DNA from 4 places in the Microbacterium jejuense genome. Region 1 is predicted to be linked to each of the others. Evidence: predicted binding sites of a transcription regulator. Region 1 holds the regulator's gene; each other region holds the start of a gene.
What was found. Region 1 encodes LexA, which represses DNA repair genes until DNA is damaged. Its sites were predicted from a motif close to TCGAACANNTGTTCGA; they were not measured.
Positions count from the first base shown of each region.

Region 2: a site for LexA is predicted at 2,448-2,463, ahead of ABEA46_RS01775 (HNH endonuclease signature motif containing protein). Genes of this name have one in related genera too.
Region 3: a site for LexA is predicted at 3,350-3,365, ahead of ABEA46_RS19875 (HNH endonuclease signature motif containing protein). Genes of this name have one in related genera too.
Region 4: a site for LexA is predicted at 3,843-3,858, ahead of ABEA46_RS10705 (Rv2578c family radical SAM protein). Genes of this name have one in related genera too.

Region 1 is NZ_BAABLG010000012.1:31,402-36,897, reverse strand. It holds gene metE (5-methyltetrahydropteroyltriglutamate--homocysteine S-methyltransferase) at 1-903, shown strand, start outside; gene ABEA46_RS17595 (hypothetical protein) at 966-2,519, opposite strand; gene lexA (transcriptional repressor LexA) at 2,609-3,289, opposite strand; gene ABEA46_RS17585 (LysM peptidoglycan-binding domain-containing protein) at 3,552-3,923, shown strand; gene ABEA46_RS17580 (histidinol-phosphate transaminase) at 3,989-5,083, shown strand; gene hisB (imidazoleglycerol-phosphate dehydratase HisB) at 5,080-5,496, shown strand, end outside.
Region 2 is NZ_BAABLG010000001.1:402,128-407,623, forward strand. It holds gene ABEA46_RS01760 (ATP-binding cassette domain-containing protein) at 1-904, shown strand, start outside; gene ABEA46_RS01765 (ABC transporter permease) at 901-1,722, shown strand; gene ABEA46_RS01770 (GNAT family N-acetyltransferase) at 1,944-2,402, shown strand; gene ABEA46_RS01775 (HNH endonuclease signature motif containing protein) at 2,540-4,021, shown strand; gene ABEA46_RS01780 (ATP-binding protein) at 4,065-5,496, opposite strand, start outside.
Region 3 is NZ_BAABLG010000013.1:186,464-191,959, forward strand. It holds gene ABEA46_RS19865 (hypothetical protein) at 1-1,189, opposite strand, end outside; gene ABEA46_RS19870 (hypothetical protein) at 1,368-3,221, shown strand; gene ABEA46_RS19875 (HNH endonuclease signature motif containing protein) at 3,506-5,137, shown strand; gene ABEA46_RS19880 (Fic family protein) at 5,272-5,496, shown strand, end outside.
Region 4 is NZ_BAABLG010000005.1:217,499-222,994, reverse strand. It holds gene ABEA46_RS10715 (MMPL family transporter) at 1-2,396, shown strand, start outside; gene ABEA46_RS10710 (M15 family metallopeptidase) at 2,401-3,747, opposite strand; gene ABEA46_RS10705 (Rv2578c family radical SAM protein) at 3,867-4,994, shown strand; gene ABEA46_RS10700 (hypothetical protein) at 5,023-5,418, opposite strand.

The DNA of each region.
Region 1 (5,496 bases):
TACGAGGGCTTCCTGCGCGACGAGATCGCGCGCGTCGTGACGCTGCAGGAAGACCTCGGGCTCGACGTCCTCGTGCACGGCGAGGCCGAGCGCAACGACATGGTGCAGTACTTCGCCGAGAACCTCGACGGATTCGCCGTCACCGAGCACGGCTGGGTGCAGTCGTACGGCTCGCGCGCCACGCGGCCCTCGATCCTGTGGGGGGACGTCTCGCGTCCGGCGCCCATCACTGTCGACTGGTCGGTGTTCGCGCAGTCGCTCACCGACAAGCCGATGAAGGGCATGCTCACGGGGCCGGTGACGATCCTCGCGTGGTCGTTCGTGCGCGACGACCAGCCGCTCGGCGACACCGCGAACCAGGTCGCGCTGGCGCTGCGCGACGAGATCGCCGATCTCGAGGCGGCCGGCATCCGCGTCATCCAGGTCGACGAGCCCGCGCTGCGCGAGTTGCTGCCCCTCAAGAAGGCGGACCAGCCGGCATACCTCGACTGGTCGGTCGGGTCGTTCCGGCTCGCGACGGCCGGCGCCGCCCCCGCTACGCAGGTGCACACGCACCTGTGCTATTCGGAGTTCGACGTCGTCATCGACGCGATCGCGGCGCTGGACGCCGACGTGACCTCGATCGAGGCGGCGCGCAGCCGCGGCGAGGTGATCGGCGACATCGCGACGTCGGGCTTCGCGGCCGGCATCGGCCCGGGCGTCTACGACATCCACTCGCCGCGCGTGCCCGCCGTCGCCGAGATCGGCGCGCTGCTGGACCGTGCCGTCGCAGAGCTGCCGCTGCGTCGCGTGTGGGTCAACCCGGACTGCGGCCTCAAGACCCGCGGTTACGACGAGACCGTCGCGTCGCTGCGCAACCTCGTGGCGGCCACCGCCGGCGTGCGGGAGCGTCTGAACGCCTGATCCTGAACTCGCGAACGAGCAGGGCCGGTGCGGTCGCCCGCACCGGCCCTGCTCGTTTCCGGCTAGGCGCCCTTCGGCGGGCGAGGGGATGCCGCACCCTCGTCGCCAGTTCCGGCCGCAGGCCCGAGGTCGGGCAGCGGTGTCGTGTCGGCATCGGGCGAGGGGAGCGGGAGCGTGTCGTTCGTGCCCTCGTCGGCTGTCTCGGCGGGGTCGTCGGACGCCGACGCCGAGGCGCCCTCCGCCGCGGACGCGTCGTCGGAGCGCCGCGCCGCGGCGGCGCGCGCCGCGTCGTCGGGCCGCTTCTGCAGCAGCTCGAGCACCCAGGCGACCACGAGTGCGACGATCACCACGAGGGCGACGTCGCCACCCGAGAGGGGACGCAGCGCCATCAGCCAGATGACGGCGAGCACGATCACGATGGCGCGCACCAGCACGCGCTGACGGCCCATCCAGACCCCGAACCGGCCGGTGTCCAGGCCGCGCGCGGCCAGTGCGGCGCGGGCGCTCGCGTTCAGACCGCTGACGAACCCGCGGAAGCGGCGCGCGGGCTTCCAGCGACCGCTGACCCATCCGATCACGGCGATCAGCACGCCCAGCAGAGCCACGATCAGCGCCGTGCGGTGCATGTCGTCGACGAGCGCGTTGTAGATGACGTCGAGTGCCGACACCGACAGGTCGAGCTGGCTGGCGGCATTGGCCACGACGAGCGTGCCGACCGAGAACGTCGATGCCAGCGCCGCCCCGCCGATGAACAGGGCGATGCCGGTTCCGAGCACGGCGACCGGGCGGCGACGCGCGATCAGGATGCCGGCGACGAAGAGGCCGATGGTGATGAAGGGCAGCCACCAACCGGCGACGTCGGCGATCGCGTACACGGTGCGGATCGTGCTGACCGCCGACCCGTCGCCGATGATGATCGTCTTGTCGACCGCGGGGATGAGGGATGCCACCCCCACACCGCTGTCGACCAGCTTCTGTTTGACCTGCTCGATGATCGGCCCGAGCTTCATGCCCAGGCCCTCGTCTGTCAGCACGAAGACGCCGGCGCCGTCCGAGGTGGCGGTCGTCACGAGCGCGCGGTGCGCCGCGCGGACCGCGGTCGTCCACACGTCCGCGAACGCATCGGACTGCACGACGCGCGTGACGCCGGTCTCGACCAGATTGTGCAGCCCGTCGGCCGCCGGCTGCTGCAGCAGCTTGAGGGCGGCGGCGGCACGCGGGCCCAGACCGAGGTCAGAGATCCCGTCGATCACGTTGCCGGTGATCTCGGTGAAGTCGACCTTCGCGTCGACCGCGTCCATCGCCTCCGAGATGATGAGGTTCTGCACGTGCGGGTCCTGCGCGAGCGGCGCCAGCGTGGCCACGAACGTCTCTTCGTCCACAAGTTCGCTGCGCGCCCACGCGCCGACGATCGACGTGGGCACGAGGATCGTCGCCAGCACGATGCACAGTGCCGAGAAGAACGCCCGCCAGCGGGAGCCCTTCAGCCGCTCGTCCGACGCGGGGGTCGCGTCCTCGTCGGTCGTCGCTCTCAGGCGGGCGTTCTCGGCCTCGAGGGCTTCGAGCCTCGCACGCAGCGCGGCGGTGTCGTCGGCGGTGGTCGCATCGGCGGTCATTCCCCCCTTATAGCGCTTGCAGACGACATCCCGCCACCTCCCGCTCCGTCTGCCGTCGAAAGCGCCGGGGCTTGCGAGGGGCCGCGGCGTCAGACCGCGCGCAGGACCGCGACGACCTTGCCCAGCACGACGGCCTCGTCGCCCAGGATCGGCTCGAACGCGGAGTTGCGCGGGAGCAGCCAGGTGTGGCCGTCGCGCTGGCGGAACGTCTTGACTGTCGCCTCGCCGTCGAGCATCGCGGCGACGATGTCGCCGTTGTCGGCCGTGGCCTGGGAGCGGACGACGACCCAGTCGCCGTCGCAGATGGCCGCGTCGATCATCGACTCGCCCGACACCTTCAGCATGAACAGGTCGCCCTTGCCGACGAGCTGACGGGGGAGGGGGAAGATCTCCTCCACCTGCTGCTCGGCCGTGATGGGCACGCCGGCGGCGATCCGTCCGACCAGGGGCACCAGCGCCGCGTCGCCCAGCGCGGGCGCCGTGTCGGCCGGGTTCTCGGTGGATGCGCCGGGCAGGTCGATCAGCACCTCCATCGCGCGGGTCTTGCCCGCGTCGCGGCGGAGGTATCCGCTGAGCTCGAGCTGGTTGAGCTGGTGCGTGACGCTGGACAGCGACTTCAGGCCGACGGCGTCGCCGATCTCGCGCATGCTCGGCGGGTAGCCGTGACGGGCGATGGAGCGCTGGATCACCTCGAGGATCGCGAGCTGCTTGTCGCTGAGGCTCTTGCGTCGTCGGGTCTGTGGCTTGTCGCGACCGGCCGCGTCGCTCATGTCCGGCTCCGTCCTGCGCTGCGTCGTCGAGCGCTGTTTCTTCGAATGTCGGAGGCCCGTGGTGGGGTTCTCTTATCGAAACCGTATCCGGATCCATGCGCTGAGGGGAACAACCCCGCCGCGTGTCGCGTTCGACGGATATGCATCGGAATCGACTGTTGACATCGTTGAGAATCGAAGATAGCTTCGGAAAAGAGGTTCGGATTCCCCGCTCCCGGCCGAGCGGGGGATGCGAATCTCTCCCCAGCAGGAGGAGAACAGCATGACCGCGATCAGCTTCCCGTCGCCCGTCGCCGCGCCGGCCCGTGCCACGCGTCTCCGGCTGACCGTCCGCGGTCGCCGGGTCCTCGCTCTGCTGGCCGCGCTGCCCGCGCTCGTGGCGCTGGGCGCCGCTCTCGCGCTGGGCGGCGGTGCGGCCCTCGCCTCGCGCGACAGCGGCACTCCGGTCGACTCGTTCGAGACCGTGCTCGTGTCGGCGGGCGACACGCTGTGGTCGATCGCCGAAGAGGTCGCTCCCGGGCACGACCCCCGTGATGTCGTCGACCAGATCGCGCGGCTCAACGCGCTGACCGGCGTGTCGGTGCAGGCCGGCCAGCGACTGGCCATCCCCGCGCAGTACGCCGACGAGCACTGAGCCAGAGCGCGAGCGGTCGGTCGCTCTTCGTCACCTGGGGTTCGGCGACCCCGCACCGCTCTACCATGGGAGGGGTGAGTGCACGTCTCGAAGACCTCCCTTTACGCGCCGACCTCCGTGGGCAGAAGCCCTACGGCGCCCCGCAGGCCCCGCTCCCCGTGGCCCTGAACGTCAACGAGAACACGCATCCCGTTCCGCAGGACGTCGCCGACGACATCCTCGATTCGATCGCCCGTGCACTGCGCGATGTCAACCGCTACCCCGACCGCGAATTCACGGCTCTGCGTGAGGGCTTCGCCGACTATCTCGGGCACGGCCTGACCCGCGACCAGATCTGGGCGGCCAACGGCTCCAACGAGGTGCTGCAGCACATCCTGCAGGCCTTCGCAGGACCGGGGCGCACCGCCTTCGGCTTCTCGCCCACGTACTCCATGTATCCGCTGCTCACGCGCGGCACCGGCGCCCAGTGGGTGTCGGGCACCCGTTCCGACGACTACACGGTCAGCGCGTCCGACGCCGCCGCGCAGGTCGCCGACGCCGCACCCGACGTCGTGTTCCTGTGTGCGCCGAACAACCCGACCGGCACTCCGCTGGGTCTCGACGTGGTCGAGGCGGTGTACGAGGCGACCGACGGCATCGTGATCGTCGACGAGGCGTACTTCGAGTTCGCGCCCGCCGACGCGCGTTCGGCCCTCACCCTGCTGCCCGGGCGCGAGCGCCTCGTGGTCTCGCGCACCATGAGCAAGGCGTTCGCGTTCGCCGGCGCCCGCGTCGGCTACCTCGCCGCCGATCCCGCGCTGATCGATGCGCTGCGACTCGTCCGCCTGCCGTACCACCTGAGCGCGCTCACGCAGGCCGCCGCGTCGGCTGCACTGCGGCACGCGCCGGTGATGCTCGGCATGGTCGACGAGATCGTCGCCCAGCGCGACCGCATCACGGCGACAGTCGAGGCCCTGGGCTACAGGCCGCACGAGTCGTGGACGAACTTCGTGCTGTTCGGCGACGTCGACTACCCCGCCGAGACCTGGCAGGCGCTGTACGACCAGGGCGTGCTCATCCGCGACGTCGGGATCCCGCACCACCTGCGGGTCACGGCAGGCACCGCGGGCGAGACCACGGCGTTCCTCGACGCCCTCGCCTCGGTAGGATCGGCCGCATGAGCGCCGCACCTCGCACCGCATCCCTCCGGCGCGCGACCAGCGAGTCCACGGTCGAGCTCGACCTCGACCTCGACGGCACCGGCCGCAGCCGCATCGACTCGACGGTGCCCTTCTTCGACCACTTGCTGACCGCCTTCGCGAAGCACTCGCTGACCGACCTGACGGTGCGCGCGTCGGGCGACACCGACATCGACGCGCACCACACCGTCGAAGACATCTCGATCGTGCTCGGTCAGGCGATCCGCGAGGCCCTGGGCGACAAGTCGGGGATCTCGCGCTACGGCGACGCGCTGGTCCCGCTGGACGAGGCGCTCGCGCAGGCCGTCGTCGACATCAGCGGCCGACCGTACCTCGTGCACACCGGCGAGCCGGCAGGCTTCGAGCACCACCTCATCGGCGGGCACTTCACCGGC
Region 2 (5,496 bases), on a different contig from region 1:
CACCGTCTACGGCGTGCTCGGGCCCAACGGCGCGGGCAAGACCACCACCATCAGCATGCTGTCGACGCTGCTGCGCCCCGACGCCGGACGGGCCGAGATCTTCGGCTACGACGTGGCGCGCGAGCCGCAGATCGTGCGCCAGCTGATCGGCCTCACCGGGCAGTTCGCGTCCGTCGACGAGACGCTGTCCGCTACCGAGAACCTCGTCATCTTCGCCCGCCTGCTCGGGCTCTCGCGCATCGACGCGAAGCGCAAGGCGGCCGAGCTGCTCGAGGAGTTCTCGCTCACCGAGGCCGCGACCCGGCCGCTCGCGAAGTTCTCCGGCGGCATGCGCCGCCGCCTCGACCTCGCGGCATCCCTCATCGCACAGCCGCCGCTCATCTTCCTCGACGAGCCGACCACCGGGCTCGACCCGCGCACCCGCGGGCAGATGTGGGACACGATCCGCCGGCTCGTCGCCACCGGCTCGACTGTCGTGCTGACGACCCAGTACCTCGACGAGGCCGACCAGCTCGCCGACCGCATCGCCGTCATCGACCGCGGCACCGTGGTCGCCGAGGGCACCGCGCTCGAGCTCAAGGCCTCGGTCGGCCAGGCATCGCTGCTGCTGCGCCTGCGCGGCGGCTCCGACATGGCCGAGGCGCAGCGCGAGATCGCCCGCGTGCTCGGTGTGGACGCGATCGTCTCGCCTGAGGCGGCCCGCCTCACCGTGCCGATGAGCGACCCCGACCGCGTCGCCGACCTGCTGGTCGCGTTCCGCGCGGCCGACCTGCACCTCGAAGAGCTGAGCGTCCAGCAGCCGACGCTCGACGAGGTGTTCCTCACCCTGACCGGCAAGGGCGTGCCGGAAGACGACGAGGCCGCCCACGCGACGGCCGACGAACTGGAAGGAGCTCGCGCATGACCGCGATCGCCACCCCCATCGTGCCGGTCGCCGACCGGCAGCTGTCGAACCGCTCGAGCCTCGCGCTGACGGTGCAGAACACGCTCACCATGGCCTGGCGCGGCATCCTCAAGATCCGCCGCACGCCCGAGCAGCTCGTCGACGTGACGGTGCAGCCGATCATCTTCACGCTGATGTTCACGTACATCTTCGGCGGCGCGATCGCCGGCGACGTCGCGAGCTACCTGCCGATCATCATCCCCGGCATCCTCGTGCAGACTGTCATCACGACCTCGGTCGTGACCGGCGTGCAGCTGCGCGAAGACATGGACAAAGGCGTGTTCGACAGGTTCCGCTCGCTGCCGATCGCGCGCATCGCGCCGCTGTCGGGCGCGCTCCTGGCCGACACCCTCCGCTACACGATCGCGACGACCATCACGTTCGTCATGGGCTTCATCATGGGCTTCCGCCCCGGTGGCGGGCTCGGCGGCGTGGTCACCGCGGGCCTGCTCGTGATCGCCTGCTCGTGGGCGATGAGCTGGATCTTCGCCTTCTTCGGCGTCATCGCACGCACCGCGTCGAGCGTGCAGGGCATCTCGATGCTCATCCTGTTCCCGCTCACGTTCCTGTCGAACGCCTTCGTGCCGGCCGACACCATGCCCGACTGGCTGCAGTGGTTCGTGAACGTCAACCCGGTCTCGCACCTGGTGACCGCGGTGCGCTCGCTCGTCAACGACGGCGTCGTGACCGGTGACGTCTTCGTCGCGCTGCTGGGCGCCGCGATCATCGTCGCGGTGTTCGCGCCGCTCACGGTGCGCGCCTACATGCGCAAGGCGTGAGCGACGGATGCCGCCGGCTGAGGCGTGCGGAAGGGCCGGGGCCGATGGCCTCGGCCCTTCCGGCGTCCCCCAGGCGCGCCGATCGCACGCGCTCCCGCCGGCCCTTTCATCGGATGGGGGTATCGGATGGCAGCACCCCGTCGACTCATGTCGCGGGTCCGGCCGCCCATGGGCTGCGCGGTTCGTCACGGCCGGACGGCGGCGGATGGTTGACTTGGCCGGTGGATCCTGAGCGGTGCCGGCCGGACGATGTCCCAGCGCTGACGGCGTTCCTCCATGAGGTCGATCTCACGCTGAGCGGCCTGAACGCGGCGAGCGTGCGGTTGTGGATCGAGCGCGATGAGACCGGCGCGATCGTCGGTAGCACCGGCTACGAAATCAGCCGCGACGGTCACCACGCGCTGATCCGCAGCGTCGCGGTCAGCCCGACGCGGCGTTCCCGTGGGCGCGGCAGTGCCCTCGCGAGTTTCGCGCTTGATCGTGCGGTCGAGGAGGGTGCGAGCAGGGCGTGGCTGTTCAGCCGCCGGTCGGGCCCGTTCTGGCGATCCCTCGGGTTCGAATCGGCGGATCGTGACGAGCTTGCCGCGGCGCTGGCGGACGCGCATCAGGTGCGGCTGTTCCAGCAGACCGGGCAGCTGGGCCGGGAAGTCGCGTGGTCGCGCCCGCTCTCTGCGGCCTGACGGTTCGTCGGCGAGTTCGTGCAGGCCGAGCGACTCTTGTCGATATCGAATCTTTGTTCTATGCTGGAATGAGATCGAACTCGTGCCCACGTTTCGTTTGATCCTTCGTCGCGCTGACGCGCGTTTCGAGAGGAGACATGGTGGGGCACCAGATCGGCACCGGCGACGGCACCTGGAGTGCGCTGGAGCGCGTGGTCTCAGATGTGCAGGCGGCGCGGGTGCAGATCGCCCGGTTGCAGGCTGAAGAAGCTCGTCTGCTGGCGGATGCCGCCGACATCGTGAGGGCACGAGAGGGCGAACGACGGCTTATGGGGCGCAGCACCGTGCACGACCTCGCGCTGCGGGAGGTATCGAGCGAACTGGGTGCCGCGATGCGCCTGAGCGACCGCTCCGTGCAGGCGCGCATGTCGGCGGCGAGCAGCCTGGTCGACGGATTCGCAGAGACGCACCGCGCGCTCGCCGAGGGTGGCATCGATCACGCGCACGCGGCGGCCATCGTCGATTGCGGCGTGGGGCTGCTCGACGAGACCATGCGTGGCGAGTACGAGCGGATCCTGCTAGAGGCCGCCGAGTTCGAGACGCCCCCGCGGCTGCGTGCGATCGCCCGCATCGTTGCGGCGCGCATCGACCCCGAGATGGCGGCTGAGCTGCAACGGCGTGCACACAGCACTCGCCGCGTCCGCGTGATCGACCTCGAGGATGGCATGGCGAGGCTGCTCGCCGACCTGCCGGCCGTGCTCGCGTATGCGATCCTCGATCGGCTGACGCAGATGGCTGAGATCGAGGACGAGGCGGATCGCGCGGCGGCAGCGGCTGCTGTCGTTGCGGTGGGTCTGGATGCCGTGCCCGACGCCGCGGGCGAGGTCGGACCCGAACGACCCGTGGAGGGCAGCGAACCTCCGCTGTCCACCGTCGACGAGGCCGTTCCCGCAGACCGGAGCGACGAGGGTGAGTGCGCCGCCGAGCTGTCGACGGCTCCGGGAGCCGAGCAGCGGTCCCGTGATGAACTGCGCGCCGACATCTTCGCGGACCTGCTTCTGACCGGGGCGCCCGCCGCGCACGGTGCCGGCGGCGCGCTCGCGTCGATCCGCGCGGAGGTGCAGATCACCGTTCCGGTGCTCACCGCCGCGGGGAAGGACGACGAGCCGGCGCTGCTCACCGGGTACGGACCCATCGACAACGAGATGGCGCGGGAGCTCGCCGCCGGCGCGCCTGGCTGGGATCGCGTGATGTACCACCCGCACACCGGTCTGCCGATGGCCGTCGATCGTTACCGACCGAGCGCCGAGCTTCGAAGATTTCTCCGCGCGCGCGATGAGCGGTGCCGCTTTCCCGGATGCACGCGACGGCCGTCCCGCTGCGACGTCGATCACACACTCGATCACGCCAAGGGCGGTACCACCTCGGAGTGCAACCTCGCTCACTTCTGCCCTAGGCATCACACCGTCAAGCACGCGACGGCCTGGCGGGTGCGGCAGGCCGGCGGCGGAGTGCTCGAGTGGTTCAGCCCCACTGGGCGCCGGTACCTCGACCGGCCGCCGTCGGTGGTGCAGTTCGTGCCGTCCCGGACGTATGAGCGGCTGCTTTCGATGCCGTATGTCGGGGACGCTCCCTTCTGAGCCGCACTGCGGTATGCGGGCTACACGCAACGCGCCCTACAGATCACGCGAGCAGTGCCCTGAGCACCGCGACCTCACGCTCCGCTTCGGCCGTCGCCTCCTCGGCGCTCGACGCGGCGTCGGGCTGCGCCGCGGACTCCTCAGGATCGGGGATCGCGCCGGGCGAGGCGGCCGCAGTGGGATCGAGTGCGTCGGTGCCCAGGCGCTCGCGCAGCACCCGCAGGAACGGCTCCTGGGCATCGACGCCGCCGCGGATACGGGCGGCGGCGGCCAGCGCGCGGACGGCATCGGCCTTGCGTCCTTCGGCCGCCAGCCACCCCGCGATCGAGATCGCCACGTCCGACACGATCGGGTGGTCGCCGCTGCTGACGGCCGCGGGCAGTGCCGAGCGGAGTGCGGCCGCGGCCTCGTCGTCCCGGTCCAGCAGCACGAGCGCCTGCGCCCGCTTGGAGCGGGCCCACGCGACGAGCTGGTCGGGGAACGACGGCATCGCATCGGCGTCGACCTGGTCGAGATGACGCAGCGCGGCCGCGCCGTCGCCGACCGCGATCTCGATGGTCGCGGCGCTCATCTCGGCCTGCGCGATGCCCTGCGGCGACTCCTTGTCGCGCGCCAGCTTCTCGGTCTGCTCGAGGCGGACACGGGCCTCGTCGATGCGGCCGAGCCGCAGCAGCAGTCCGATGCTCTGCGCGCGCTGCTGCACGAGGTCCGCCGTCGAGGTGAGCCCCGTGAGCGCCTCCGTCGAGGTGTCGGCCACCTCGAGCGCCTCTTCGAGTCGGCCGGCCAGCTGCAGCCATTCCGAGCGCATCTGGCTGGCGAACGCCGCGCCCCACACGTCGCCCAGCCGCAGGAAGGCCTCGAGCGACCGCTCGCTCTCGACACCGAGCGTGACGGTGTCGCCGCTGTTCTGCGCGATCGCCGAACGCATCATGCTGACGAACGCCTGCGACCACTCGGGAGCGTCGGCGAGCCCGTCGCCGTCGATCACGGTGGCGCGCGGCCAGGGGCGGCCCGGCGGGGTGTCGCGCGCGGTCGCGGCGACACCGCGCAGCAGCGGCCCGACGACGGCCGACAGTTCGCTGCGGTGCACCGCGGCGGCAGCGATGACCGCGGGCGATTCGCTTTCGAGGAGCGCCAGTGCCGCACCGGGCGTGCCCGTGTCGGAGAGCAGGTCGCCGTTCCCCGCCTCCGCCGGTGCGAGGCGGTCGGTCTCGCGCCGGCTGATGTCGAACGCGCGGGCGAGCAGGCCAACGCCGCGCACGACGACCGCGGGCTCGGAGTCGAGCGATCCTGCGACGTCGAAGAACCGCGTGATGCCGCCGGCGAGCTCCTCGAAGCGCTCGCGCATGAGCCACGTCCACAGGTTCGCGCGGACGAGCCGCAGTCCGACATCCTCCAGGCCGGGCTGCTCGGCGCAGGTGCGCAGCGCCGCGCTGAGGTTCTCGTCGTCGGCGTCGAACCACGCCAGTCCCTCT
Region 3 (5,496 bases), on a different contig from region 1:
GCAGCACGGCCTCGTCGGTGAAGGTGCCGGCTGTCGCGATCACGCGGCGCCGGATGTCGATCACGACGAGCTCGATCGTCGCGGCGGCCGAGACGATCAGGCGCGGGGCGAAGAGCCGGCGCTTGAGGGCGATCTGGTGCGAGGCGAGGGTGGCCGGACGAACGATCGCGAGGTAGCGCGGGGAATCATCGGATGCCGCCACGATCAGGTTCGCGAGCACGGCCTTGGTGAGCGGGGTGATCCCCGTGGTCGCATCAGCCGTCGCCGAGGTCTCGACGAACGCCGACGCGGCCTTGTACACGGCGTCGACGTCGGCCTTCTTCGCCTGCAGCGTCGCGATACGCGAAGCGTTCTTCTTGGCATCAAGCCCGTCGATCTGCTCCGCGTACAGGGATGACTTCGCATCCAGCCGCAACAGCACGTCTTGCAGCTCGTGGAAGTGCCGGATCAGGGCGATGTCGACGGGCGGGATGCCCATCGATTCGTGGAGGACGCGGGGCGGCACCCCGCGCACCTTCGCGAGCGCCTGGATGACCGCGATGTGCGTCTCGGTCTCGGACGCGGTGCGGCTGGAGGCATCCACCGTGGTGTCGACAGTGAGCGCGTTCATCGCCGCCACGCCCAAGCCGACGATCGCGCCGACCAGCGAACCGCCTGCGGCGTCGGTCGCGGCGGCCTCGTCCGTTGCCGCGGCCATGGCGATCGTGCGCAGGTGAGGCTCACCGAGCTGCTTCCTCGCCGAGGCCAGGAACGCCTCGACGGCCTCGGCGAACGTCGCCGCCGCGAGCAGCGAGGCCGTCTGGTCGGTGCGGCCGGTGATCAGCACTACCGAGATGCCGGCGGACTTCTTGATCGCTGCCGCCACCTGGCCGGCCGCACCCTGCAGCGCGGCGCTCGACACGAGCGCGTCGCGGAACACCGTCTTCTCGGGCAGCGTGAGCGACGCCCCTTTGAGGTTCGCGATCGCGGTGGAGGCGGCATCCACCCCGGCGATCTGCGCCTGCCGCGCCGCCTCTTCCTGCTTCTTGCGCTCGGCGGCGGGATCGGGCGCGGCCGGTTTGGCGGCATCGGCGGCTTCCGCTGCGGCCGTGACACGGTCCTGGACTTCTTGCTTCTCGAGGACCGCTTTGTCGCGCTCCGCGATCAGGATCTCGCGGCGCAGCTCATCATCGGTCGGGCTTGGTGACATCGGCGCATCCCCCCAGACGGCGTATCGACCCACTGCTCTCATCCGTGATGGTAGGACTGCACGGCGGTGGGCGAAAGGGCGGATCTCGACGTATCAACCCGCCCGGGATGCAACTCCTGAAGCACGGGCGCTCTCCTGCGCCCGCTTCGTCATCGTGTTCCGACTCCAAGGAGATGCAGTGGCCCAGACGTGGAAGATGGCTGTCATCATGGCGAGCGACGGGTCGCAGGGGGCAGCGCCGTTCGCCCTCTCGACCGTGACCGCGTACCTCGAAGCGGATGCGCATTCGATGCGCCGGTACTGGTCCGAGATGACCTACGGCGCCCTCGAGATCGTGTTCGACTACCTGCCGGCGGTCACGTTCGCGCCGACGAAGGCCGAGATCGACGACTCCGCCGCGAAAGGAGAGGCGTACCGCTACGTCACCGCCCGCTGCGCGACCCGCGAGGTCGGCAAAGTCGACTGGTCGCAGTACGACTCGGTGACCGTCTTCGTCGACGGCAGCCTTCAAGACTCCGGCAGCGGCGAGCTCGCGCTCGGCGGCAAGGCGATGCCGTTCACCGTCCACAACACGTACTGGGACAACAACCGCACCTTCCTGGCGCACGAGATCGGGCACCAGCTGGCCTTCGACCACAGCTACGGCGTCTACACCTTCGACACACTCGTTCCCGGCACCACGACGAACGAGGTGTTCCACGACCACGCGTACGGCGCCCCGGTCGACATCATGTCGGCCCAGAACTTCGCCGGCGCGGTCCCGATCTTCAACACCCCCGATGCCGCCGGCTGGCCGCAGACCTTCATCCACGGAGTGGATGCCGCAGGCAACGCGACGTTCGTGCCGCATGCCCACGGCGTCGCCACCGGGCCCGCCCTCTCGCGCGCGCTCCTGCACCACCACCGCAAGGAGTGGTTCCGCCCCGACCTGTTCCGCGAGGTCGTGCTCAGTGGCGCGCAGACCACTGCTGCGGCGCCCCTGGCTCCGACGCTCGGCGCCGTGCCCGGCATCCAGCTGCTTGTCGTCGACCCGCCGGCGCGACCCGACGGGTCCTGCCCTGACCGCATCTACGTCGAGTACCGTGCGGGCAGCCCCGCGGCCGTGGCCGGCAAGCCGTCGGAGTGGGACTCCGGCCTCACCCCGGGGCAGGGCGACTGCGAGCCCGGCGTGGTGGTCTGGACCCGCACGACTGCCAAGAACATGGGCACGCACGTGTGGTGGCGCGGCATGGTCCCTGTGCCGCAAGGCGTGGACCGGGACCTGCGAATCGATGACAGCGGTTACCGCGTGCGCGTGAGCGGTGTCAGAGACGACGGACGCGTCGACGTGCGCGTCGAGCCCGATGTCGCCCCGTCGATCCGGCTCTGGCGGAACGATTCGTCCGAGATCAGCGGGTCGCGCGACGTGCCGGAAGTCATCGACTTCGGGAAGTGCGGCACCGCGCGCAGCGCGACCTGGATCTACCAGACCACGACGGTGCTGACCGTGTCGACCGACGGGCTCGGAGGCTCGGGCCGCACAGACCAGAATGCCTCCAGCGCCCCCGAGAAGGTCACCGTGACCTGGTCGATCGACGGCGTCCCGATCACGGCCACCCCGCGCGCCCATGGCGCGCGGACCGTGACCCGCGGCGGCACGCCTCTCTCGATCGTGTGGGAGCTCGACACGAACAGCCTGACCCTCCGCACCACCGGCATCTCGATCGACGTCAGTATCCCGATCAGCGTGACGGTGACGGATGCCGATCGCAGGGCCGTCTCGTCCGAAGCCCGGTTCACGCCGCTCCCCGATTTCGTCGGCGTGCACCCGGTCGAGGGCTTCCGGGTCGCGCTGTGTCAGATCGGCGGACTCCTGCGCGAGAAGGACAGACGCCCCGTGCCGCCGGTGCTCGAGCATCCGGACTGGCTCACGGAGAATCTGCGCGACCTGGTGAGCATCGTGGCGATCCTCGGGCGGACGCGCTCACTCGGGCGCGTGAAGGCCCGACTGCAGCAACTCGTGCTGGCCGTCGACCTCGAACAGCAGGGATGACGCGGAGCAGAACATGCCCGCTTCGGGCCCATCGATGCTCGGTTCGGTGGCGATCACGCGCGTGGGGCTCGCCCAGCTGCTTACGCGGCGCGAACATCATTCCGGGTGAGGACGGGGCAAGGATCCTCTCGTATAAATATACGATTGCTGTCGAAGCTACGCTCAATTGCGTCAATGCTAGCGACAGGGTCAGACATCGCCCTGGTGCCAAATTCTCAGGCAATCCCGCTTTCAGATCTCGTACTTATCTTCTAATCTTGCATGAGATCTGGTAGGTTCGATGCATGAGCGGATCAACGAACCCCGAGGGCGACCTCGAGTGGCGCGCTGAGCACTCATCGGACTGGTTGTACGAGCCCGAGCCGTGGGACGACGCCGACCCCACGCATCCGGACGACGCGCTGTTCACGCTGCAGTCCACCGGCGAGGCGCACTCCGTCGCGGCTGTCGCTCTCGAAGGCCTGAGCGTGCGGACGCGCATGATGATCGCCGACCAGTACGCCGCCATCGCGGCGATCCTGACGGATGCCGCAGCCTGCCCCGACCCATGGGTCGGCCCTGATCCGACGCTCGATCCGCTGTGGCGCGATCCGCAGGACCGCTCCCCCGCGCAGGTGCGTGCCGAACGTCGCGATGTCGCCGAGCGGGCCGCCGTCCTCGACCTCTCAGTGCGTCTCGGGCTGTCGGAGGCGATGATCCGGCGCCGCGCACACGACGCCGACACGCTGCGCGAACGGTGCCCGCGGACGTGGGCAGCGTTCTGTTCGGGTGGCGTGTCGGAGCAGAACGCCGGCACCGCCGCGCAGCATGCGGCGACGCTTCCCGCCGAAGCCCCTGAGAGCTGGGCCGCCTTCGACGACGCGGTCGAGCACGCCGCCCGCACGCAGTCGCCCGGAAGGTTCCGGCTGCGGGCGCGCATCGTCCGCGAACGCGTGCATCCCGAGCACATCGATGTGCGCCACGAACGAGCGAAGGCCGACCGCACCATGTGGCTCACCGGCGAGCCCGACGGCATGGCGACGCTCAGCGTCTTCGGCTCCGCCGTGGGCCTGCACCGGTCGTACCGCCGCATCGACGCGCAGGCCCGGCATCTGCACGCGCAGCCCGACGAGCAGCGGACGCTCGCACAGCTGCGCGCCGACGTCGCGATGGACCTGCTGCTCGACGGCGACGCCGAACTCGCCGGGACGGACGCGAGAGTGGATGCCGGCACAGTCGAGGATTCGGGCGCAGGTGGGGTTTCGGGCGCAGCTGGGGTTTCGGGCATGGCGAGTGGAAAAGCCGGCGCTGCTGCGCTCTTCGCCACGAGTGAGGTTCGCGACGCGGCTGCCGAGGCCGCCACAGACGCCGGGGCCGCGTCCAGCACCGGCGTCACGCCGTGCGCGACGTGCGGGCACCCCGCTGCGCACACGACCGCTGCCGCTCCGGTCCGGCGCCGTCAGGACCGCGTGTCGGTCGCGATCACGGTTCCAGTGATGACGCTGCTGGGCGAGGGCGACGAACCGGCCACGCTCGACGGCTACGGGCCGATCGACACCGAGACCGCGCGACGGCTCGCGGGCGAGGCATCCTCCTGGGTCCGAATACTGACCCATCCGGTCACGGGAACCGTGCTCGACGTCGATCGCAAGACCTATCGAGTGCCCAAGGCACTGCGACGATGGCTCGGGGTGCGAGATCCGATGTGCATCGGTCCCGGCTGCATGCGCCTCGCGCGCGACTGCGACATCGACCATCGGCTGGACTGGCAATACGGGGGCACCACGTCGGATGCGAATCTCGCACCGCTCTGCCACAGCCATCACGTGGTCAAGACCAAGAGCAAGACGATGCTCTATCGCGACGAGACGACCGGGGCTCGGTGGTGGGTCACGCCGACGCACCTGACGGTGCCGGTCGAACCCGCGCCGTTCTGACCGGCACCGTTCCGAACGATGCCATTCCGATCGGGCGGTGGAGCCCACAACCTTTCGGCCCACGCTCCCTTGATTAACGTTACTATCGTTAAAGTTAATCACGCGCATCGCTCGTCAACGCTAGGAGGTGCACCGTGCCCACCTTCGTCGAACGCCTGTGGGATGCCCGCGACGCCACCCACCTGGGCCGGCGCGACCGCGCGGCGGGGCGGTATCTCGCGTTCGTCCCCGACGAGCTCGGCCGCACGCTCCCCGCGATCGGACCCGAAGCGCAGGGTGCCGCCGAAGACGCGCTCGCGGTGCTCGCCCGCGCCGACGAACGCATCGGCGCGCACGGCGCCTATCTGAATCACCTGCTG
Region 4 (5,496 bases), on a different contig from region 1:
GCTTCGACATCCCGGGCACCGCTTCGGGTGCCGTCGTGGACGAGCTCACCCAGGAACTGCCCGACAGCGCCGGGATGACGGCATCCGTCGTCTATCAGACGGACGATGGCGCACCCTTCACGGACGAGCAGAAGCAAGCGATCTCGGATGCCGCGGCCGGCGCAGAGGACCTCGATGACATCGCCGCGGTCATCGACCCGTTCGATGCGCAGCAGCAGCAGGCGGACGGGGCGCAACAGCTCGCCGACGCCCAGACGCAGATCACGGACGGTCGGTCGCAGCTGGACGCCGGGCAGGCGCAGCTGGACGCCGGGCAGGCGCAGCTCGATGCCGGACAGGCCCAGCTCGACGCGGCGCGTGCGCAGGCCGAGGCCATCGGCGCCGGCCCGCAGCAGCTCGCCGCGCTCGACCAGCAGCAGGCGCAGCTGGACGCGCAGACCGCGGCGCTGCAGACGCAGCAGACCACGATCGACGACTCCCGCGCCGAACTCGAAGACCAGGCCGAGCAGGTCGAGCTGGGCACGACGCTTCTCGATCTGTCGGATGGCATCGGCGTGGTGTCGGAGGACGGCTCGACCGCGATCGTCAACGTCACGTTCGACGAGACCCGGCTGGAGCTGCCCGAAGAGGCCAAGCAGACCACGATCGACCACTTCGAGTCCGAGCCCATCGACGGCGTCTCGGTGTACTTCGGCTCAGAGCTCGCGCAGGGCGTGCCGGAGCTCTTCGGCATCGGCGAGGCGATCGGTCTCGTCTTCGCCGCGGTCGTGCTGATCGTCACGCTCGGGTCGCTGCTGGCGGCGGCTCTTCCGATCGTCACGGCGCTCGTCGGCATCGGCGTCGGCGTCACCGCCTCGCTGTCGTTCTCGGGGATCGTCGACATGGCGTCGATCACCCCGGTCCTCGGCGTCATGCTCGGGCTCGCGGTCGGCATCGACTACTCGCTGTTCATCGTCTACCGGCACCGCAAACAGCTGCTCCGCGGGGTTCCGGTGGGCGAGTCGATCGGGCTGGCGACGGGCACCTCCGGCACGGCGGTCGTCTTCGCCGGCTCGACGGTGATCGTCGCACTGCTCGCGCTCAACGTCACGGGCATCCCGTTCCTGGGCCTCATGGGAACCGTCGGCGCGGTGTGCGTCGCGGTGGCCGTGCTCGTCGCGATCAGCCTGGCTCCGGCCATCCTTGGGCTCTTGGGCATGCGACTGCTGTCGCGTCGCAAGCAGGCCGCGATCGGCGTGGAGACCGCACCGGCGAAGGCGCCCCAGCAGATCAAGCCGATGTCGAACCTCCGCGCGATCCTCACGGTGCTCGGCACGGTCGTCGCGCTGCTGGTCATCGCCATCCCGTCTCTGTCGATGCGGCTCGGACTCCCCGACGGCGGGAGCGAGCCGGCCGGATCGACCAGCTACCAGGCTTTCCAGATCATCGAGGAGGAGTTCGGCGCCGGCGCGAACGGCCCGCTGCTCGTCACGGCGACGGCATCCGATCCGATCAGCGACGACGACCTCGTCGCGACCCAGGTCGCGGTCGCGCAGCAGCTCGCTGACCTCGACGACGTCGCGGCGGTCGCACCGATCGCGACCTCCGACGACGGCACGCTCCTCGCCTTCCAGGTGGTGCCCGAGGAGGGCCCCAACAGCGAGTCGACCGAGCAGCTGGTGCAGGACATCCGCGCCCTGCCGCCCGTCGACGGCGACCTCACCCTGGGCGTCGCCGGTCAGGCGGCGAGCAACATCGACATCTCGCAGGCCCTCAGCGATGCGCTGCCGATCTATCTGCTCGTGGTGGTCGGCCTGTCGTTCCTCATCATGGTGATGGTGTTCCGCTCGCTCCTCGTGCCGATCATCGCGACCGGCGGCTTCGTGCTGTCGCTGTTCGCGACCTACGGGCTCATCGTCGGCGTGTTCCAGTACGGCTGGGGCGCGTCGCTGATCGGGCTGGACAGCACGGGTCCCATCCTGAGCTTCCTGCCGGTCATCCTGGTCGGCATCCTCTTCGGACTCGCCATGGACTACCAGCTCTTCCTGGCGTCCGGCATGCGGGAGGCCTACGTCCACGGATCGTCGGCGAAGCTGGCCGTCGCGCAGGGGTTCCGCGCCGGCCGGTCGGTGGTGACCGCGGCCGCGTTCATCATGGTCTCGGTCTTCGGCGGGTTCATCTTCTCGCAGTCCACGATGATCCGGTCGATCGGCTTCGGGCTCGCGTTCGGCGTGCTGTTGGACGCGTTCGTCGTGCGGATGCTGCTCATGCCGGCCCTGATGCACCTGCTCGGCCGCTCGGCATGGTGGCTGCCGCGCTGGCTCGACCGCGTCATCCCCAACGTCGACCTAGAGGGCGTTTCGCTCGAGCGCGACCACCCGGGGATGCAGGTGGGCGGCGTCCCGCACACGACGTGAGCGGTCAGCCGAGGTAGGCCGGCGCGGCCTCGAGCCCGAAGAACTCCTCGAGCGAGGTCCAGCCGCCGTCGTGGTACGCCTTGGCGAGCTCGGGCCCCACGTATCGCAGGTGCCACGGCTCGGGCGTGTAGCCCGTGACCGGCGTCGCCCCCTCGACGTAGCGCACGATCCAGCCGTGCTCCCACGCGTGGGCCGCCACCCACTGGCCCTGGGGCGAGGCCGCGAGACCGTCGAGGCTCGTGCAGCTCCCCGCGCACGCCACGACGTCGGCGCTGAGGCCCAGCTGATGCTCGCTGTACCCGGGCCGCGCGCTCACCAGGTCGGCACGTTCGCCGCGCTCGGCGAAGTGGCGCCCGTACGTCACCTGCTGGGTCTGGTACGAACGGAACCCGCTCTCCAGCGCGATCTCGCCGACGCCGGCATCGCGCGCCGCCGTCACGAGCGCCGAGAGCGCACCGGCGGCGTCGGCGCGCAGTGCGCCGCCCTCGATGTTGCGCACCCCGTCCGGCAGCACGAGGCTGTTCGGCCGGTACTCGAGCGGGTTGGCCGGGCGGTGCTTGTCGAGCACGGTCCAGATGCGCGACGAATCGCTGAGGTCCACGCACGGCGCACGCCCGTCCACGACCGCGGCGCGGAACGCCTCGCCCCCGCCGGCGGCGATCACCGCGCCCTCGTCGTCGCCCGCCTGCAGCGCGCTCGCGAACGTCGAGAGCGTGCACAGGTCGGCAGCCGGCGGCGACTGCTCGACATCGGGCACCGGCAGCTGCTCGACGACGGGCGGCGCGACCGACAGGGCGGCCGCGGTGTCGGCCTGCTCGGTCGGCGGCGCCATGATCGCGGTCACTGCGGCCGACGAGCCGAGCAGCAGCGCCGCACCGGTCGCGAGGCCCGCCACCAGGGCGATGCGTCGTGTCATCCGGCGGGGTCGCACATGGCGCGCCGGGGTCACGACCTCGGTCACGAGATCGCCGAGCACGGGGGACGGTGCGTCGTCGGCCGACGTCGGGGTGATCGGCACTGCGGGGGCGACGGTCTGCGGGAGGGCCGGCGCTGCGGGGGCGCCCGGCGGAGCAAGGGATGCCGGCGGCCCGGTGTCGGCCATCGGCATCGGGCCGACCGTCAGCACCGGCGCGGTGTCGACGGTGAACAGCGGCACGGTGTCGGTCGGCGACGGCATCGGGACCTCGGCGGTCAGCCGATCCGCGTCGAGCGAGGCCCGGCGGACAGCGTCCTCGCCGACAGGGTGCGTGCTCGCGCGGGCACGCCGCTCGGCCTCTTCGCGCATCGCTCGGGCGGCGCGACGAGTCTCGGGGGCGGCTCGGGGGGTGGCGAGCCCGCCAGGCTCCGTCACGTCTGCCATTCTGGCCGCGACGGCAGGATTTGGCCAGGCGCACAGCATCCCTCCGCGCGGTGTTCTATTCTGTCGGCGCCACTCTTGACTTAAGTTCGAAGCTTTGTTCTCATGGATGCATGCGGTGGCAGGGGCAGGAACTGGGCGTGGCGGATGCGGCCGCCCTGCCCGGCATGGAGCAGCTCAACGGTCTGGTGCGGTCGGTCACGACACCCGAGTTCGCCGGGGTGACGTTCCACGAGGTGCTGTGCAAGTCCGCCCTCAACCACGTGCCGAGCGCGTCCGCGATGCCGTTCGACTGGACCGTGAATCCGTACCGGGGCTGCTCTCATGCGTGTGTATACTGTTTCGCTCGCGGGACGCACGAGTACCTGGAGCTCGACGCGGGGCGGGACTTCGACACGCAGGTGGTCGTCAAGGTCAACGTGGCCGAGGTGCTCGGCCGAGAGCTGCGGCGCGGCAGCTGGCAGCACGAACCTGTCATGCTCGGCACGAACACCGACCCGTACCAGCGGGCCGAGGGGCGCTACAAGCTCATGCCGGGCATCGTGTCGGCCCTCACCGAGTCGGGCACGCCGTTCTCGATCCTGACCAAGGGCACGCTGCTCCGGCGCGACCTGCCGCTGCTGCAGGAGGCTGCCCGCGAGGTGCACGTGTCGCTCGCGATGTCGATCGCCGTGTTCGACGACGAGCTGCAGCACCTCATCGAGCCCGGCACGCCCAACGCGACGGCCCGGCTCGAGACGGTGCGGGCGGCGACCGAGGCAGGGTTCCGCGTGACGGTGTTCCTGATGCCGATCATCCCCCACCTCACCGACTCGATCGCCGCGATCGACCACGCGCTCACCCGCATCAAGGCCGCCGGCGCAGTACGGGTCGTGTACGGCGCGCTGCACCTGCGCCCCGGCGCGAAGCAGTGGTTCCTGCAGTGGCTGGCGGAGCGGCATCCCGAGCTCGTCTCGTCATACCGGGGCCTGTACCCCGGTGCGACCGCGACCGCCCCCAAGGCCTACCGATCATGGCTGGCGAAGCGGGTGCGGCCGCTGCTGCGCGTGCACGGGCTCGACGGGCACGCCGAAGACGACACCGTACGCGGGGGTCCGGTCGCCGGTCTCGCGTCCCGCGCCGACGCCAGGGCGGCGCCGCCCATCATCACAACCTCGCGAGGTCGTGCCGCGGCGGGCTTGCGTGCCGCGGGCCCGGGGGTTCGGAGCGCGGCGGACGAGGCATCCACGCGGCTCTTCTGAGGCACGACGGGCGGTCGGCTCCGGTGCGCTACTCGCCGGCGTCGCGCTGCCGGTTCGCCTCGGCAGACCGCGCCCACACCTGCCGCTGATGCCGCGACGCCTTGCGACGCGCGTGCTCCCGGCGGGCACGGAGGTCGCCCGCGGGGCGTGGCAGCTCGCCCCGGGCGGCACGGATGAGGTAGCCGATGCCGTCGACGATGAAGGCGACGCCCGCGTACGAGAGCAGGCAGAGGGCGATGATCCCCAGCCACAGCGGCGTGGGGCGCGCGATGCCGACCATCTCGAACAGGCCCGTGCCGTCATGGACCGTCTGCACGACCATCACCGCGACGAGCCACAGCATCCCCGCGCCGGCGAGTGCCGCAACCACCGACGCGATCACGCCGCCGGTCGTGAGCACTTCCTTGGCAGACCGGATCAGCACCCTCCGATTGTGCCTCAGGTCCGCAGGCGTGAGCGTTCGAGTGGCGCACATGGTGATCACCGGCCTCGTGTAGCAGCC